DNA from 3 places in the Streptomyces sp. NPDC047981 genome. Region 2 is predicted to be linked to each of the others. Evidence: riboswitches for the same ligand, from Rfam matches in the RefSeq annotation. Region 2 holds a riboswitch; each other region holds the start of a gene.

The links. A riboswitch is a leader RNA that binds a small molecule or an ion and turns the genes downstream of it on or off. The one in region 2 is predicted to bind cyclic di-AMP.
Region 1: it holds a riboswitch for cyclic di-AMP, as region 2 does, so the genes downstream of both, AB0E14_RS30665 (LysM peptidoglycan-binding domain-containing protein) here and AB0E14_RS34320 (M23 family metallopeptidase) in region 2, are expected to answer to the same signal.
Region 3: it holds a riboswitch for cyclic di-AMP, as region 2 does, so the genes downstream of both, AB0E14_RS24830 (M23 family metallopeptidase) here and AB0E14_RS34320 (M23 family metallopeptidase) in region 2, are expected to answer to the same signal.

What each region holds. Positions count from the first base shown of each region.
Region 1 is NZ_JBEZNQ010000069.1:21,158-26,157, reverse strand. It holds gene AB0E14_RS30675 (SpoIIE family protein phosphatase) at 1-687, shown strand, start outside; gene AB0E14_RS30670 (phosphocholine-specific phospholipase C) at 846-2,870, shown strand; cyclic di-AMP (ydaO/yuaA leader) riboswitch at 3,195-3,352, shown strand; gene AB0E14_RS30665 (LysM peptidoglycan-binding domain-containing protein) at 3,357-4,223, shown strand; gene AB0E14_RS30660 (phosphoribosyltransferase family protein) at 4,257-5,000, opposite strand, start outside.
Region 2 is NZ_JBEZNQ010000093.1:8,342-13,341, forward strand. It holds gene AB0E14_RS34315 (aldo/keto reductase) at 1-886, opposite strand, end outside; gene AB0E14_RS34320 (M23 family metallopeptidase) at 989-2,077, opposite strand; cyclic di-AMP (ydaO/yuaA leader) riboswitch at 2,089-2,236, opposite strand; gene AB0E14_RS34325 (PP2C family protein-serine/threonine phosphatase) at 2,541-3,629, opposite strand; tRNA gene AB0E14_RS34330 (tRNA-Met) at 4,112-4,185, opposite strand; gene AB0E14_RS34335 (rhodanese-like domain-containing protein) at 4,248-4,727, opposite strand.
Region 3 is NZ_JBEZNQ010000045.1:1,424-6,423, forward strand. It holds partial or broken gene AB0E14_RS24815 (GNAT family N-acetyltransferase) at 1-216, opposite strand, end outside; gene AB0E14_RS24820 (HPr family phosphocarrier protein) at 393-674, shown strand; gene AB0E14_RS24825 (GntR family transcriptional regulator) at 875-1,567, opposite strand; gene AB0E14_RS24830 (M23 family metallopeptidase) at 1,743-2,528, opposite strand; cyclic di-AMP (ydaO/yuaA leader) riboswitch at 2,541-2,707, opposite strand; gene AB0E14_RS24835 (pitrilysin family protein) at 2,957-4,324, opposite strand; gene AB0E14_RS24840 (pitrilysin family protein) at 4,351-5,000, opposite strand, start outside.

The DNA.
Region 1 (5,000 bases), on a different contig from region 2:
CCCCGGCCGCCCGGAGGCCGGATCGCGGTGCGGTACCGGACGGCCCGGAAGGGGGTGCGGGTCGGCGGCGACTGGTACGACGCGGTGGTACTGCCGGACGGCGGGCTCGGGCTCGCGATCGGTGACGTGCAGGGGCACGACACCGAGGCGGCGGCCCTCATGGGGCAGTTGCGGGTGGCGATGGCCGCGTACGCGGCGGAGGGCCACGGCTGCGCGACCGTCCTGGGCAAGGCCTCGGCGTTCCTGGCCCAGCTGGACTGCGACCGGTTCGCCACCTGCCAGTATCTGCGGGTCTCGCTCGGCACGGGCGAGACCCATGTGGCGAACGCGGGCCATCCGCCGCCGCTGCTGCGCCACGCCGACGGGTCCGTCGAGCGCGTGCGGCTCGCCGGCGGCCCGCCGCTGGGCCTGCCCGCCGAGTGGGGCACGGCCCCGTATCCGTACACGACGACCGTCCTCGCACCGGGCGAGACGCTGCTGCTCTACTCCGACGGGCTCGTCGAGAAGCCGGGCGAGGACTTCGACATCGGCCTGTCCCGGCTGGCCGCCGCCTTCTCGGGCGGGCCCGACGATCTGGAGGAGCTGGCCGACCACCTCCTCGACTCCCTCACCGCCGGCCCGCACGCGGAGGACGACGCCGCGCTGTTGATGGTGCGGCGGGACCCCACAGGAGCAACCGCAAACTGACGGCATTGGTTCGTGTACGAACCAATCAAGTGCAACTACCTGCTGCCCTTCGGAAGTTCACCAAAGACTTACCGCGCGGATGTATACCTTTAGCCTCGGCTCCCCCATCCTGTCCACCGTGTGCCAGTGGGGCATGCGGTGACACGAGAGGCGGGGCATTGACTCCCATCAGCCGCAGGGGATTCGTCGGGATCGGGGCAGGGCTCGCGGCGGGCGCGGCGCTGCCCGCGGGCACGGCGTCGGCCGCCGCAGCGGGCGCGACCGGGACCATCACGGACGTCAAGCACGTCGTGGTGCTCATGCAGGAGAACCGCAGCTTCGACCACTACTTCGGCCGGCTGCGCGGCGTGCGCGGCTTCGGCGACCGGGCCGCGGGCAACATCCCGGGCGGCTGGGGCACGTTCAACCAGCCCAACTGGGGCGGCCGCCAGTACCCGTGGAAGCTGAGCTCCACCCCGCCGGCCGGCGGTGTCGACGGCGAGACCCTCGCCCAGTGCAACGGCGACCTCCCGCACAGCTGGACCTCGCAGCACGCGGCGTGGAACAAGGGCCGGATGGACAACTGGGTCACCGGCGTCGGCAACACCCGCACCCTCGGCTACCTGGACCGCGGCGACATACCGTTCCACTACGCGCTCGCCGACAACTACACGATCTGCGACGCCTACTTCTGCTCGGCGCTCAGCGCCACGGGCCCCAACCGCACCTTCCTGTGGAGCGGGAAGATCGACGCCTCCAGCAAGGACGGCGGCGAGGAGTCCGGGCTGACCTGGGAGACGTACGCCGAGGCGCTCCAGCGCGCCGGGGTGAGCTGGAAGGTCTACCAGAACGCCCAGGACAACTACGGCGACAACGGCCTCGCGTACTTCAAGAAGTTCGCCGACGCCCGCCCGGGCGACCCGCTCCACGACCGCGGCATGGGGTCGGTGCCGAAGGTCACCGGGTCCACCCCGGACGACATCGCGGCCGCGATCCGCGCCGACGTCGTCGCCGGCACGCTGCCGCAGGTCTCCTGGGTGGTGGCGAGCGAGGCGTTCTCCGAGCACCCGTACGCCCCGCCCGGCGACGGCGCGCACTTCGTCGACCTGGTCTACCGCGCGCTGGCCGCGAACCCCGAGGTCTTCGACTCGACGGTGCTGTTCCTCAACTACGACGAGAACGACGGCTTCTTCGACCACGTGCCGCCGCCGGTCGCCCCGCCCGGCACCCCCGGCGAGTTCATCGACGGTGTGCCGATCGGTCTCGGATTCCGGGTCCCGATGCTCGTGATGTCGCCCTGGACGCGCGGCGGCTGGGTCAGCTCCGAGGTCTTCGACCACACCTCCGTGCTGCGCTTCATGGAGGTCTGGACGGCCGCCCTCGGCACTCCGGCCGGCTGCCCGAACATCAGCGCCTGGCGGCGGAAGGTGGTCGGCGACCTGACGGGCGTCTTCGACTTCGCGCGCCCGGTGTACGGCGTCCCCTCGGGCCTGCCGTCCACGGCCAAGGTCATCGGCCAGGACACCTGCGCCCCGCTGCCCAACCCGGTACCGCAGGACAACGCCCTGCCCGCGCAGGAGTCGGGTACCCGTCCGGCGCGTGCCCTGCCGTACCAGGTCAACGGAAACCTCGACCGCTTCGAGTTCGGGGCGGCGGGCAAGATCCTCGCCTGGTTCTCGATGACGAACCAGGGCACCCAGGCCAAGCGCCCCGCCCACTTCACGATCCACCCGCACCAGCACCGGGACACGGCGGCCTGGCAGTACACGGTCGAGCCGGGCGCCACGTCCACGGACTACTTCAACATCGGCCTCGGATCGGGCTCGGGCAAGTACGACATCTCGATGATGGGCCCCAACCGCTTCCTGCGGCGCTTCATCGGCGACGCCTCCAAGGCCGGGAAGGCGATCGAGGTGGCGGCGCGGTTCGCGACCGAGTCGGGCACCGGCAGGACGGCCATCTGGTTCAAGCTGACCAACACCTCGGCCGGACCGGTGACCTTCACCATCCGCTCGAACGCCTACCGCACGGACGGCCCGTGGACGTACACGGTGGCGGCGAACTCCTCCCGCGAGGACTGGTTCAACGCCGTGGCGTACCAGGACGGCTGGTACGACTTCACGATCCTGGCCGACATCGACGGCACCTGGTCGCGCCGCTACACCGGCCACATCGAGACGGGGGCGCCGAGCATCACCGGCTGATCCCCGCAGGCCACCCCCCTCCGCACGCCCGACGAAATACCCAAATAGGGCGCAAGGGATTCCATATCCCTTGTGCCCCATTTCTCAACTAGGCTGAATTTCCCCGCATGTCCGTTATGGCGGGGCGCGTGAGGCGAATCACCCCCGGCGCCGAGGCGATCTTCCGGCGGGCCCCCTCCCCTTGCCCGGCAAGGAAGTTCGGCGCGGCGGACAAAGCCCCGAACTCCTCCGGAAATAACCCGTTCATTCGGCGTCTTGTTTCGGCCGACATTTCTCGCCTACGGTCACCTCGACCCGGACGGATCGCCGAATCCTGCCACCGTCCGCACACGACCGCTCATTCACCCGAAGGCAGGAGCGGGGGACCCACCATTTCGCCGGTCCGGATTTTCCGGCACGGCTCGGGGTGAAGTCGCGCACGCGCGGCCGGGCATCTCCAGCCCGAACCCGACAGCTCACCCCGCAGGCGCCGGAGAGGACTGCAACATGCCCGCACACGGTAAGCACCGGCGCCCCAAGAGAAGGCCCCTGACCCGCGGCCTCGCCCTCGCGAGCACGGGCGGTGCCGCCCTGGCCCTGCCCCTCGTCGGCACGGCCACCGCGCACGCCGCGCCCGCGTCGGCGCCCGCGATCGCCCCCGCAGGGAAGACCGTTCTCAGCGCCCCGGCGAAGATCGCGGAATCCCTTCCGGCCGCGCAGAATTCCGCCGCGAAGACCTATACCGTCACCCGCGGAGATTCTCTTTCGGTGATCGCGCACGAGCAGCGTGTACAGGGCGGCTGGCAGGCCCTCTACCGCGCGAATCGCGCGGCCGTGGGTGACAACCCGTCACTCATCCACCCCGGCCTCGAACTCACGCTGCGCGGAAAGGCCGCCGCCCCGAAGAAGTCGAAGCCGACGTCGCAGGCGCGTACGACGAGCACGGACCGCGCCGACCGCTCCCAGCAGCGCACCGCCCCGGCAGCGTCGGCTCCCGCGAAGGCCGCGCCCGCGAAGGCGACCCAGGCTGCCCCGGTGGCCGCGAAGAGCTACACCAACGACCTCGACGGCTGGATCCGCGAGTCGCTGGACATCATGCAGAAGTACGGCATCCCCGGTACGTACGAGGGGATCCAGCGCAACATCATGCGCGAGTCCTCCGGCAACCCGATGGCCATCAACAACTGGGACTCCAACGCCGCCAAGGGCACCCCGTCCAAGGGCCTGCTCCAGGTGATCGAGCCGACGTTCCTCGCCTACCACGTGCCGGGCACCTCGATGGACCTCTACGACCCGGTCGCCAACATCACCGCCGCCTGCAACTACGCGGCGGACCGGTACGGCTCCATCGACAACGTCAACGGCCCGTACTAGCCCCACCGGCCGCGGGACGGCGCACCGACCCCGCTAGAAGTGGTCGGTGAACCAGCTCGCGGCGAGTTCGCCGACCTGTTCCAGGGTGCCGGGCTCCTCGAAGAGGTGCCCGGCACCGGGGACCACGACGAGGCGGTTCTCGCAGGTCAGACGGGATCTCGCCGCTTCGTTCAGCTCCTGGACGAGCGGGTCGTTGCCGCCCACGATCAGCAGGGTGGGGGCGCGTACCTGGGCGAGGCGCGGCCCCGCGAGGTCCGGGCGGCCGCCCCGGGAGACCACGGCGGCGACCTCGCTCAGCGGGTCGGCGGCTGCCCACAGGGCGGCCGCCGCGCCGGTGCTGGCACCGAACCAGCCTGTCCGCAGCCCGTCGAGGCCGGGGCGGCCCGCGAGCCAGCGGGTGGCCCGGGCCAGCCGGCCGGCGAGGAGTTCGGTGTCGAAGACGTTGGCCCGGTCGGCCGCCTCGTCCTCCGTCAGGAGGTCGAAGAGGAGCGTGCCGAGCCCGGCCCTGTTCAGGGACTCCGCGACGGCCCGGTTGCGGGGGCTGTGGCGACTGCTGCCGCTCCCGTGGGCGAAGACCACGATCCCCGGAGCCCCGGCGGGCACCACGAGGTGGCCCGCGACCTCCACGCCCGCGACCGGGATGCGCACCTCCGGGTCGCCGTCGTCCTGGTCCTGCCGGGCGTGGTGGCGCTCCAGGCAGGCGATGACCTCCTCGTCGGGGGTCTGCGAGAAGTCCTGGTAGAACTGGCCGATCGCGTAGAAGAAGGCCGGTTCGTG
Region 2 (5,000 bases):
CCGCCACGAGGGCCGGGAGCTGTTCGACCGTACGGGCCGAGGCGATCGGGGCGGCGACGGTCGGCCGGGAGGCGAGCCAGGCCAGGGCGACGGTGGCGACCTCCGCGTCGTGCGCCGCGGCGACGGTGTCGAGGGCGGCGAGGATCCGCCGGCCCCGCTCGGTCTCCGCGTGCTCGGAGGCACCCTCGGCACGGACGCTGTCGACGGTCTTCCCGGCGCGGTACTTGCCCGTGAGGAAGCCGGAGGCAAGGGCGAAGTACGGGACGGCCGCGAGCCCGGCCCGCTCGGTGGTGGCCAGCAGCTCGCCCTCGTAGGTGTCGCGCGACAGCAGGTTGTAGTGCGGCTGCAGGGCGACGTAACGGGCGAGGCCTTCGGCCTCGGCGAAGTCGAGGGAGGCCTGGAGCCGCTCGGGAGAGATGTTGGAGGCGGCGACGGCGCGCACCTTGCCGTCCCGCACCAGCTGGTCGAGCGCGGTGACGATCTCCTCGACCGGGACGGTCGGGTCGTCGAAGTGCGAGTAGTACAGGTCGATGTGGTCGGTCCCGAGCCGCCGCAGCGACTCCTCCACCGCGCCCTTGATCGTGGTCGCGGCGAGGCCCTTGTAGCGGGGGTGCGCGCCGACCTTGGTCGCGATGACCACCTCGGAGCGGTTGCCGCGGGAGGCCAGCCACTTGCCGATGACCGTCTCGGACTCTCCGCCCTGATTGCCCTCGGCCCAGGCCGAGTACATGTCGGCGGTGTCCACGAAGTTGCCGCCCGCGGCGGTGTAGGCGTCGAGGACCGCGAAGGACTGCTCCTCGTCGGCGGACCAGCCGAAGACGTTGCCGCCCAGTGCGAGGGGGAAGACGTCGAGGTCTGAGGTGCCCAGCGGGCGAAGTGAGGTCATGGGACGGTACAACGACCGTCCCGGGGCCGGGTATTCCGGCAGCCCTGAGGTCGGGGGGGGGTGCCGCCAGGACTGCCGGAGTCGGGAAGTCTCCGGGGGTCGCTAGACCGAGAGGCCCTTGCTGCCCAGCCAGGCCGCCGGGTCGATGCCCGCGCCGCCCGCGGTGTGGACCTCGAGGTGCAGGTGCGGGCCGGTCACGTTGCCGGTCGCGCCCACGCGCCCGATCGTGTCGCCGGTGCCCACGGTCTGGCCGACGCTCGCCGTCATCGAGGACAGGTGCGCGTACCAGACCTCCGTGCCGTCCTCCAGCTCGAGGACGATCCGGTAGCCGTACGAGCCGGACCAGCCGGCCGACTTGATGGTGCCGCCGTGCACCGCCTTGACCGGCGTGCCGGTGGGCGCCGCGAAGTCGAGGCCGGTGTGCTGGCCGGAGGACCACATGGAGCCGGACTGGCCGTAGGTGGAGGTGATCGTGTACGAGGACGTGGGCAGCGAGTAGCTCGCGGCGAGCTTGGCCAGGCGCTCGGCCTCGGCCTTCGCCGCCGCCTCCTCCTCGGCCTTCTTCTTGGCCGCGGCCGCTTCCTTCTCGGCCTGGTCCGCCTTGGCGGCGGCCTCGGCGGCGGCCTTCTCGGCGGCCGCCTTCTCCGCCGCGGCCTTCTCGGCGGCGTCGGCGGAGGCCTGCTGCTGCTCGGCCTGCTGGAGGATGCGCGCGCGCAGCGCCTCGCCCGCGTCGGCGGCCGACGTGGTCTTGGCACCGTCGGCCTTGTCGACGCTGTCGGCCGGCAGGGCCAGGGTGGCCGTGAGGGGCTGCGGGTTGGTCGTACCGGAGTCCGAACCCGCGTCGTCGTCCGAGATGAACTCGCCGACACCGGGCAGCTCGGAGGCGTCCGGCAGGTTGAGGTCGGGAAGCGATATCGAGACCGGGGGCTTCTCCTTGGCGGTCGCCATGCCGCCCGCGCCGACCGCCGCGATGACACCGACGCCGAGGACGGTGGAGGAGCGGGCGAAGCCGGAGCGCTGCTTCACGACGCGGTGGCGGCCACCCGAACGGGACTGCTGGCGCAGGGAGTCCTCGGTGGGGTTCCACTCCCCCCACGTCGCCGCGTCGTCGTCCGTCCCGGCGGCGCCACGGGCGCCGAACGCGTGGAACCCGTCAGAAAGACCTTCGGGGGCAGGGCTGTTGGACGCCACGGAGGCGTGCTCCTTTCCTTCCTTCTCGCCTACCGGGTTAGCTGACGGGTTCGGAGCAGGAAGGTCTCCTACGGGCGGTTCCGCACGGGTGCGAAGGTGCCCGATTCACCCCAAGTAGTGGTTCCCCGGTTCCCTTTCAGGATTCGGCGCACGCGCACGGTGCCGTCTCTTGCGACGGCTGGGACGACCGCGCTGCGTTATCGAACGTTAATAGACACGGGGGGCTGATTCCAAGCTGTTCCCGTTGATCATTCCCGAGATTGAGCTGGTACAGCCCGATTTGAGCCCGCTTCAGTACGAAGTCTTACCGCGCCGCGGTGAGTGACGGTTCGTCAATTGTTATCGGAGCGGTACCCCTCCACTACGCAAGGTCACGGCGGCCGTCATGGCAGTGGTCACGGCAGTCGTCACAGCAGGGCACGGCAGGGCACAGCAGGGGTCACGGCAGAGGTCACGGCAGGGGTCACGGCACCACGGGCATCGTCCGGCGCCGCTCCGGCTGGCCCGCGCCCGGCCGGCTCACGGCGAGCAGCGCCATGTCGTCGGTGGAGCCCCCACCCGTGTACCGGCGCACGTCGTCGACCAGCGCGTCGAGCAGTTCCTCGGGGCCCGGGAAGATCCTCCCGGCGAGCCGCTCGGCCGGTTCGTAGAACGCCCCCGAGGCGTCGCGCGCCTCGGAGAGCCCGTCGGTGTAGAGGAGCAGCGTGGCGCCCGGCGGGTACGGGGCCTCGTCGGCCCGGTCGGGCCAGGCGGCCAGCTCGCCCATGCCGAGCGGCAGCGCGGGCTCGGTCGGCTCCAGATGCGCCAGGCCCCCGTCCGCGTGGAGCAATAGCGGCTCGGGGTGGCCCCGGTTCACCACCCGTACCCGCCCTTCCCCGCGCGGGATCTCGGCGAGGACGGCGGTGGTGAACCCCTCGAAGGCGTCGAGCCCGTCCCGGCGGGTGCCCTCGCGGGCGAGCGCCCGCTCCAGGCGTTGGGCGACGCCCTCGAGGGAGGACTCCTGCTCGGCCGCCTCCCGGAAGGCACCGATCACGACAGCGACCGCCTCCACCGCGTCGAGCCCCTTGCCGCGCACGTCACCCACCACGAGCCGGACCCCGAACGGCGTGTCCTGGACGGCGAAGAGGTCACCGCCGATGAACGCGTCCGCCTGCGCGGCCTCGTAGCGGGCCGCGACCTGGAGCCCGCCGATCCGCTCGGCGGGCGTCGGCAGCACGGCCTTCTGCGCGGTCTCCGCGATCACCCGCGCCGAGGCGAGCCGCTCGCCACTGCGCCGTACGACCCGGTTGATCAGCAGGGCGAGCGCGGAGACGGTGACGACGGTCAGCGTCTCGGTGAGGGCGGGGATGTCGTTGACGGTGTCGTTGTAGACGTGCAGCCCGATGCTGGCGAGGACGGCGGCGATGCCGGTGAGCAGCGTCGTGAGCATGGAGAAGAACGGCGCGGCGATGAGCGGCGCGGCGGCGAACATCGGGGAGGCCGTGTACGAGGCGGGGGTGGACAGGTCGAAGACGATCCCGCCGACGATCACCAGCGGCGGCAGGGCCCGGATGAAGCGGCGCGCCCGCTCCGCCCGCCGCCGCGGGCCCCGAGAGGAGAGCCCGTTGGCCGAGCCGTTCGCCAGGCCGTTCGCTGAGCCGTTCGCCCGCCCGCTCGCCGAGCCGTTGGCGAGGCCGTTCGCCCGCCCGCCCGCCGAGCCGTTGCGCGCCCCGGCGCCCCGCCCGTTCACCGACGGACGCGGCTGCCCCTTCCCCCGCCCCTGCCCCCGGTCCGGCCCTCGTTCCTGCCCCTGCCCCTGGCCCTGCCCCACCTGTGGTCTCCTGCCCGGTCCGTACACGGCACGGCGACGGACGGTACCGCGCCCTCCCCAGGGTGGCGGGAGCCGCGCCGCTCGGCGACCCCCGCTCGGCCATGTGGGGGACACGGGTTCCGCACTCCCCGCAGCCGCACGAGCGCCGCCCGGTCGTCGGAAACGGCCGGAAACGACGAAGGCCCGGATCCAGTGACTGGATCCGGGCCTTCGTTGCTACTGAGTAGCGGGGACAGGATTTGAACCTGCGACCTCTGGGTTATGAGCCCAGCGAGCTACCGAGCTGCTCCACCCCGCGTCGGTGAATACGACCTTACGGCATGGTGCGCGGATCCCCTAATCCGTTTCCCGGCCGAGGTCTCAGCAGCCACAGTCCTCGGCGTCGACCGGGGCGGTGAGCGGGTCCGCGTCCTTCTTCGCGGGGCCCTCCCACGTCTCGTACGCGAAGCCCTCCCGGACCCAGTACTCGAAGCCGCCGAGCATCTCCTTGACCTGGAATCCCAGCTGGGCGAGGGCGAGCGCGGCGCGGGTGGCGCCGTTGCAGCCGGGGCCCCAGCAGTACGTGACCACGGGAACGGACTTGTCGAGCAGCTGCTCGGCCTGCTCGGCGATGAGCGCGGTCGGCAGGTGGAGGGCGCCGGGGACGTGGCCCTGGTCCCAGGACGCGGTGGAGCGGGAGTCCAGGACCACGAAGCCGAGGTCGCCGCCGGCGGCGACGGCGCTCGCGACATCGGAGACGTCGGCGTGGAAGGCGAGGCTGGCGGAGAAGTACGCGGCCGCGGCCTCGGGAGCGGCGGGCGGGGTACGAAGTACGGCGTTGACCTGCGCGGTTGTCGTCATGCATGAAAATCTACGGTTGACGATCACGGCGCTGAAGTGGCAGATCCCGGCGGTGGGACGGCTCCGCCGGGAAAATCCGGGCGTTCGGCGGGGGACGACAAGGGATCTCACGCTGCGGACGCCGGGGACGCCGGGGACGTTTCCGGGCCGCGGACGTGTCACGTCACGGGGACGCCGTCCGTCATGGACATAAGGGCACGTGACGATCCGGCGAGCCACGAGCCGGCGCCACGAGACGCGAGCCACCAGCCACGAGCTACGAGCTACGAGCTA
Region 3 (5,000 bases), on a different contig from region 2:
CACGTCCTTGGCGGAGAGCCTGGGGTAGGGCGCGAAGAAGCGGTAGTACTTCGACTCGTCCGAGACCTGCTCGTAGAAGCTGACCAGCCGGTCGGCGTCGTCGGCGGTGATGGGCCGGATGCGCGCCGTGCCGCCGTCGCGGAGGACCACGTCCGCTTCCCAGTGGTCGGGGTAGTCGTGTTCCGCTTGCTCCGGCCGTTCCGACGCGCTCTGCATGGGGCAAGCGTACGGCCGGGGTCCGACACGGGCACCGGTCGCGTGGCGCTTGTGCACCATGCAAGGTAGGGAGGACCGTACGGCCCCCCGACAGGGGTCGAAGGTCGGCGACGAGCATCCCGCAACCCGTGAGAGACTGGTCTAGACAACCCGCTTGAGACTTGAAGGGCAACACCATGGCTGAGCGCCGCGTCAACGTCGGTTGGGCCGAGGGCCTGCACGCCCGCCCCGCCTCCATCTTCGTCCGTGCCGCCACGGCCTCCGGCGTCCCCGTGACGATCGCCAAGGCCGATGGCAACCCGGTGAACGCCGCGTCGATGCTCGCGGTGCTCGGTCTGGGCGCGCAGGGCGGCGAGGAGATCGTGCTCGCTTCGGACGCCGACGGCGCCGAGGCCGCGCTCGACCGTCTGGCGAAGCTGGTTGCCGAGGGGCTCGAGGAGCTCCCCGAGACCGTCTGACGGATGCCCGGCCGGACCGAGGGTCCGGCCGCATTCACGGGAAGCCGCACACGCCGCGACGCCGGCGGGTGCGGCTTCTTTCATTCCCTTTTCTCCGGAGCGGCGGGCGAACGCCATCAAAATCCGCGCCGAATTCCGCCGTCTCCGGGCAGCACGAAAAAGCCCCTCGAATTCCCCTCTCTTTGTATACGGCCCGTTCGTTAATTCCGACCGCTCGCGGTGTTGACGACATGTTGCGAAGTCCTCACACGCCCGCGCGGGGGCCGGTCCGGGCGCTTCAGCCGGTGCAGCAGCAGGGAGCGCTCGGCGTGCAGCGCGGTCAGCGCCCGGGCCCGTTCGGCATCTCCGCGCGCCACCGCGTCCACGATCGCGCCGTGCTCCGCCCAGGCCTCGACCGGCTGGGCGGGGGCCTCGACGGCATACATCCAGGCGATCTTGTGGCGCAGCTGGGTGAGCAGGGCGGTGAGCGCGGGGCTGCCCGAGGCCTGGGCCAGGGTCTCGTGGAACCAGCCGCCGAGTGAGCGCAGGTCGTCCCCCTGGCCTCGCCTGGCCCGCTCCTGCCCCAGTCTGACCAGGCCCCGCAGCACCTTGAGGTGGGCCTCGGTGCGGCGCTGCGCGGCCCGGGCCGCGCCGAGCGGTTCGAGGAGCGAGCGCATGTCCAGGAGGTCGGCCGCCTCCTGCTCGGTGGGCTCGGCCACCTGGGCGCCCGCGTGTCGGCGGGTGATCACGAAGCCCTCGGACTCCAGGGTGCGCAGCGCCTCGCGGACCGGGACGCGGGAGACTCCGTACCGACGGGCCAGCTGCTCCTCGGTCAGCCGGCTGCCGCGCTCGAAGACGCCGGTGACGATGTCGTCCCGGATCGCCGTGCACACCGAGTGCGCGGGAATGCGCATGATCGACCTCCGCCTTAATACGCGCGAAACCGGTTGTCCGGCGACTCTATTGCAGCAGGGCGGTATTTCCGACGGCTCCTCGGGAATCATGGATATCTTTTGGTCAGCGAAAAGCCCCGGCTCAGTACGAGCCGGGGCTTTTCTGACGTGCGGTGCGGGTCGGGGGAACGTCCGGTCAGACGTTCACGCCGCGGGCGCGGAGGTACGCGACCGGGTTGATGTCCGAGCCGTACTCGGCGGTGGTGCGGGCCTCGAAGTGGAGGTGCGGACCGGTCGAGTTGCCGGTCGAGCCCGAGATGCCTATCTGCTGGCCCGGGGTGACGGACTGGCCGACGGAGACGCTGATGGCCGAGAGGTGCCCGTACTGGGTGTACGTGCCGTCGTTCATCCGGATCACGATGTTGTTGCCGTACGCGCCGCCCCAGCCGGCCTCGACGACGGTGCCGGAGCCGACGGAGACGACCTTGGTGCCGTACGCGGCGTGGAAGTCGACGCCGGAGTGGCTGCCGGAGGACCAGAGGGAGCCACCGGTCTTGTAGCCGGTCGAGACGTACGAACCGGCCACGGGGAGCTGGAAGGAGTTCAGGCGCTTGCGCTCGGCCTCGCGGGCGGCGCGCTCCTTGGCCTCGCGGATCTCCTTGGCGCGGGCCTCGGCCTTGCGCTTGGCCTCCGCCTTGGCGCGGGCCTCGGCGACGCGCTTGGCCTCGGCCTCGGCTGCCTCGCGCTCCTGCGCGGCGGCCTGGGCGTCGATCTTGTCGGCGAGGGCGTTGTCGGCGGCGACGACCTGGGTCAGGCCGGTGTCCTCAAGGGAGGGGGCTTCCGTGTCGGCGGCGAACGCCGGGGAGGCCAGGGTGCCGATGACACCGGCGGTCGCGAGGGTCGCGACTCCGGCGACGCCCGCGCGGCGGCGCGCCAGTCGGCTCGGACCACGATGCTTCCCGGTGGCACGGGTGAACGCCATGAAGTGGCTGATCCTTTCCTTCCTTCTCGCCTACCGGGTTAGCTGACGGGTTCGGAGCAGGAAGGTCTCCTACGGGCCCCTCCGCACGGATGCGAAGGCGTCCGATTCACCCCAGGGACTTCGTGTGGGTCCCCGGCTCCCCAGGCTCGCGCCTGACGGGGACTCGGCGATGACTGTCCGATGCCGCGGGCGCGGCGGGTGCAACTGGCGAACAGCCGGACCGACGCTATGCGGACCGTCTTTCAATCACCAAACAGACACGCCAGTTTGTAAGACATGCCACAGGACATACGAACACCCTCCCCACCAATACGGACATAGCGGAGGACCCCGACGTAACGTGACGTCGGGGCCCTCCGGTCGCTCCGTTCCGACGGCGGCGCGGAGCTGCCGAGGCGGGGCGTCGACAGCGGCGCACCGCCGCTCGATCAGCCGGTGACGACGGTGACTTCACCGATGCCGAGGGCCCGTACGGGCTCCTCGATCTCGGCCGCGTCGCCCACCAGGACGGTGACGAGCCGGTCCACCGGGAAGGCGTTGACGACGGCGGCCGTCGCCTCGACCGTGCCGGTCTCGGCCAGGCGCGCGTACAACTGCGCCTGGAAGTCGTCCGGGAGGTGCTGCTCGACCTGGTCGGCGAGGGTCGCCGCGACGGAGGCCGCGGTCTCGTACTTGAGCGGTGCCACGCCCACCAGGTTCTGCACGGCCACGTCGCGCTCGGCGTCCGTCAGACCCTCGGCGGCGAGGGTGCGCAGCACCTTCCACAGGTCGTCAAGTGCCGGGACGGTGTTGGGGGTGTCCACGGAGCCGCTGATGGCGAGCATCGAGGCGCCGTGGCCCGCGCCGTCGGAGCGCAGGACCTGACCGAAGGCGCGGACGCCGTAGGTGTAGCCCTTCTCCTCGCGCAGGACGCGGTCCAGGCGGGAGGTGAGCGTGCCGCCGAGGCAGTACGTGCCGAGGACCTGGGCCGGCCAGACGCGGTCGTGCCGGTCGGCGCCGACGCGGCCGATCAGGAGCTGCGTCTGGACGGCGCCCGGCCGGTCGACGATGACCACACGGCCGGTGTCGTCGGCCGTGATCGGCGGCATGGGCCGGGGCTCCGCGCTGTCCCCCGTCCAGGCGCCGAGCGACTCGGCGAGGACCTTGTCCAGGTCCACGTCGGTCAGGTCGCCGACGACCACGGCGGTGGCCGTGGAGGGCCGCAGGTGCTTCTGGAAGAAGGCACGGACGGCGGCGGCGTCGATGGCCGTCACCGTCTCCTCGGTGCCCTGGCGCGGCCGGGACATGCGGGACTCGGCCGGGAAGAGCTCCTTGGAGAGCTGCTTGGCCGCCCGGCGGGCCGGGTTGGCCGTCTCGTGCGGGATCTCGTCGAGCCTGTTGCGCACCAGGCGCTCGACCTCGGTCTCGAGGAACGCCGGCGCGATCAGGGCCTCGGAGAGCAGCCCGAGCGCCTTGGGGAGCCGGGAGACGGGAACCTCCAGGGAGACCCGTACGCCCGGGTGGTCCGCGTGCGCGTCGAGCGTGGCACCGCAGCGCTCCAGCTCGGCGGCGAACTCCTCGGCGGTGTGCTGGTCGGTGCCCTCGGAGAGGGCACGGGCCATGATCGTGGCGACGCCGTCGAGACCCGCGGGCTCGGCCTCCAGCGGGGCGTCGAAGAAGATCTCGACGGCCACGACCTGCTGGCCGGGGCGGTGGCAGCGCAGGACGGTCATGCCGTTGTCCAGCGCGCCGCGGTCGGGGGCGGGGAAGGCCCAGGGCTTGGCCGCGCCCGGCTGGGGCTGCGGATGGAACGTCATGCTCGTCAAAGACGCGGCAGCGTCGGTCACTGGTCCGCTCCCTCTTCCTCGTCGCTGTCGCTCTGCTCGTCGTCGCTCTGGTCGTCGCCGACGGGTTCGTAGACCAGCACCGCGCGGTTGTCCGGGCGCAGTCGGGCGGCGGCGACCTCCCGCACCTCCTCGGCGGTGACGTCCAGGACCCGGTTGACGGCCGTCAGGGCGAGCTGCGGGTCGCCGAACAGGACCGCGAAGCGGCACAGTTCGTCGGCGCGGCCCGCGACCGTGCCGAGCCGGTCCAGCCACTCGCGCTCCAACTGGGCCTGGGCGCGCTCCATCTCCTCGGGCGTCGGGCCCTCGGCGGCGAAGCGGGCCAGCTCCTCGTCGACGGCCGCCTCGATCTCGGGCACCTCGACGCCGCCGGAGGTCTTGACGTCCAGCCAGCCCAGCGAGGGCGCGCCGGCCAGGCGCAGCAGGCCGAAGCCCGCGGCCACGGCCGTGCGGTCGCGGCGCACAAGGCGGTTGTGGAGCCGTGAGGACTCGCCACCACCGAGGACGGTGAGGGCGAGGTCCGCGGCGTCGCACGCGCGCGTGCCGTCGTGCGGGAGGCGGTAGGCCGCCATCAGCGCACGGGCCGGGACCTCCTCCTCGACGACCTCGCGCAGCTGCTCCCCGATGGTGTCGGGCAGGGTGCCGTCGC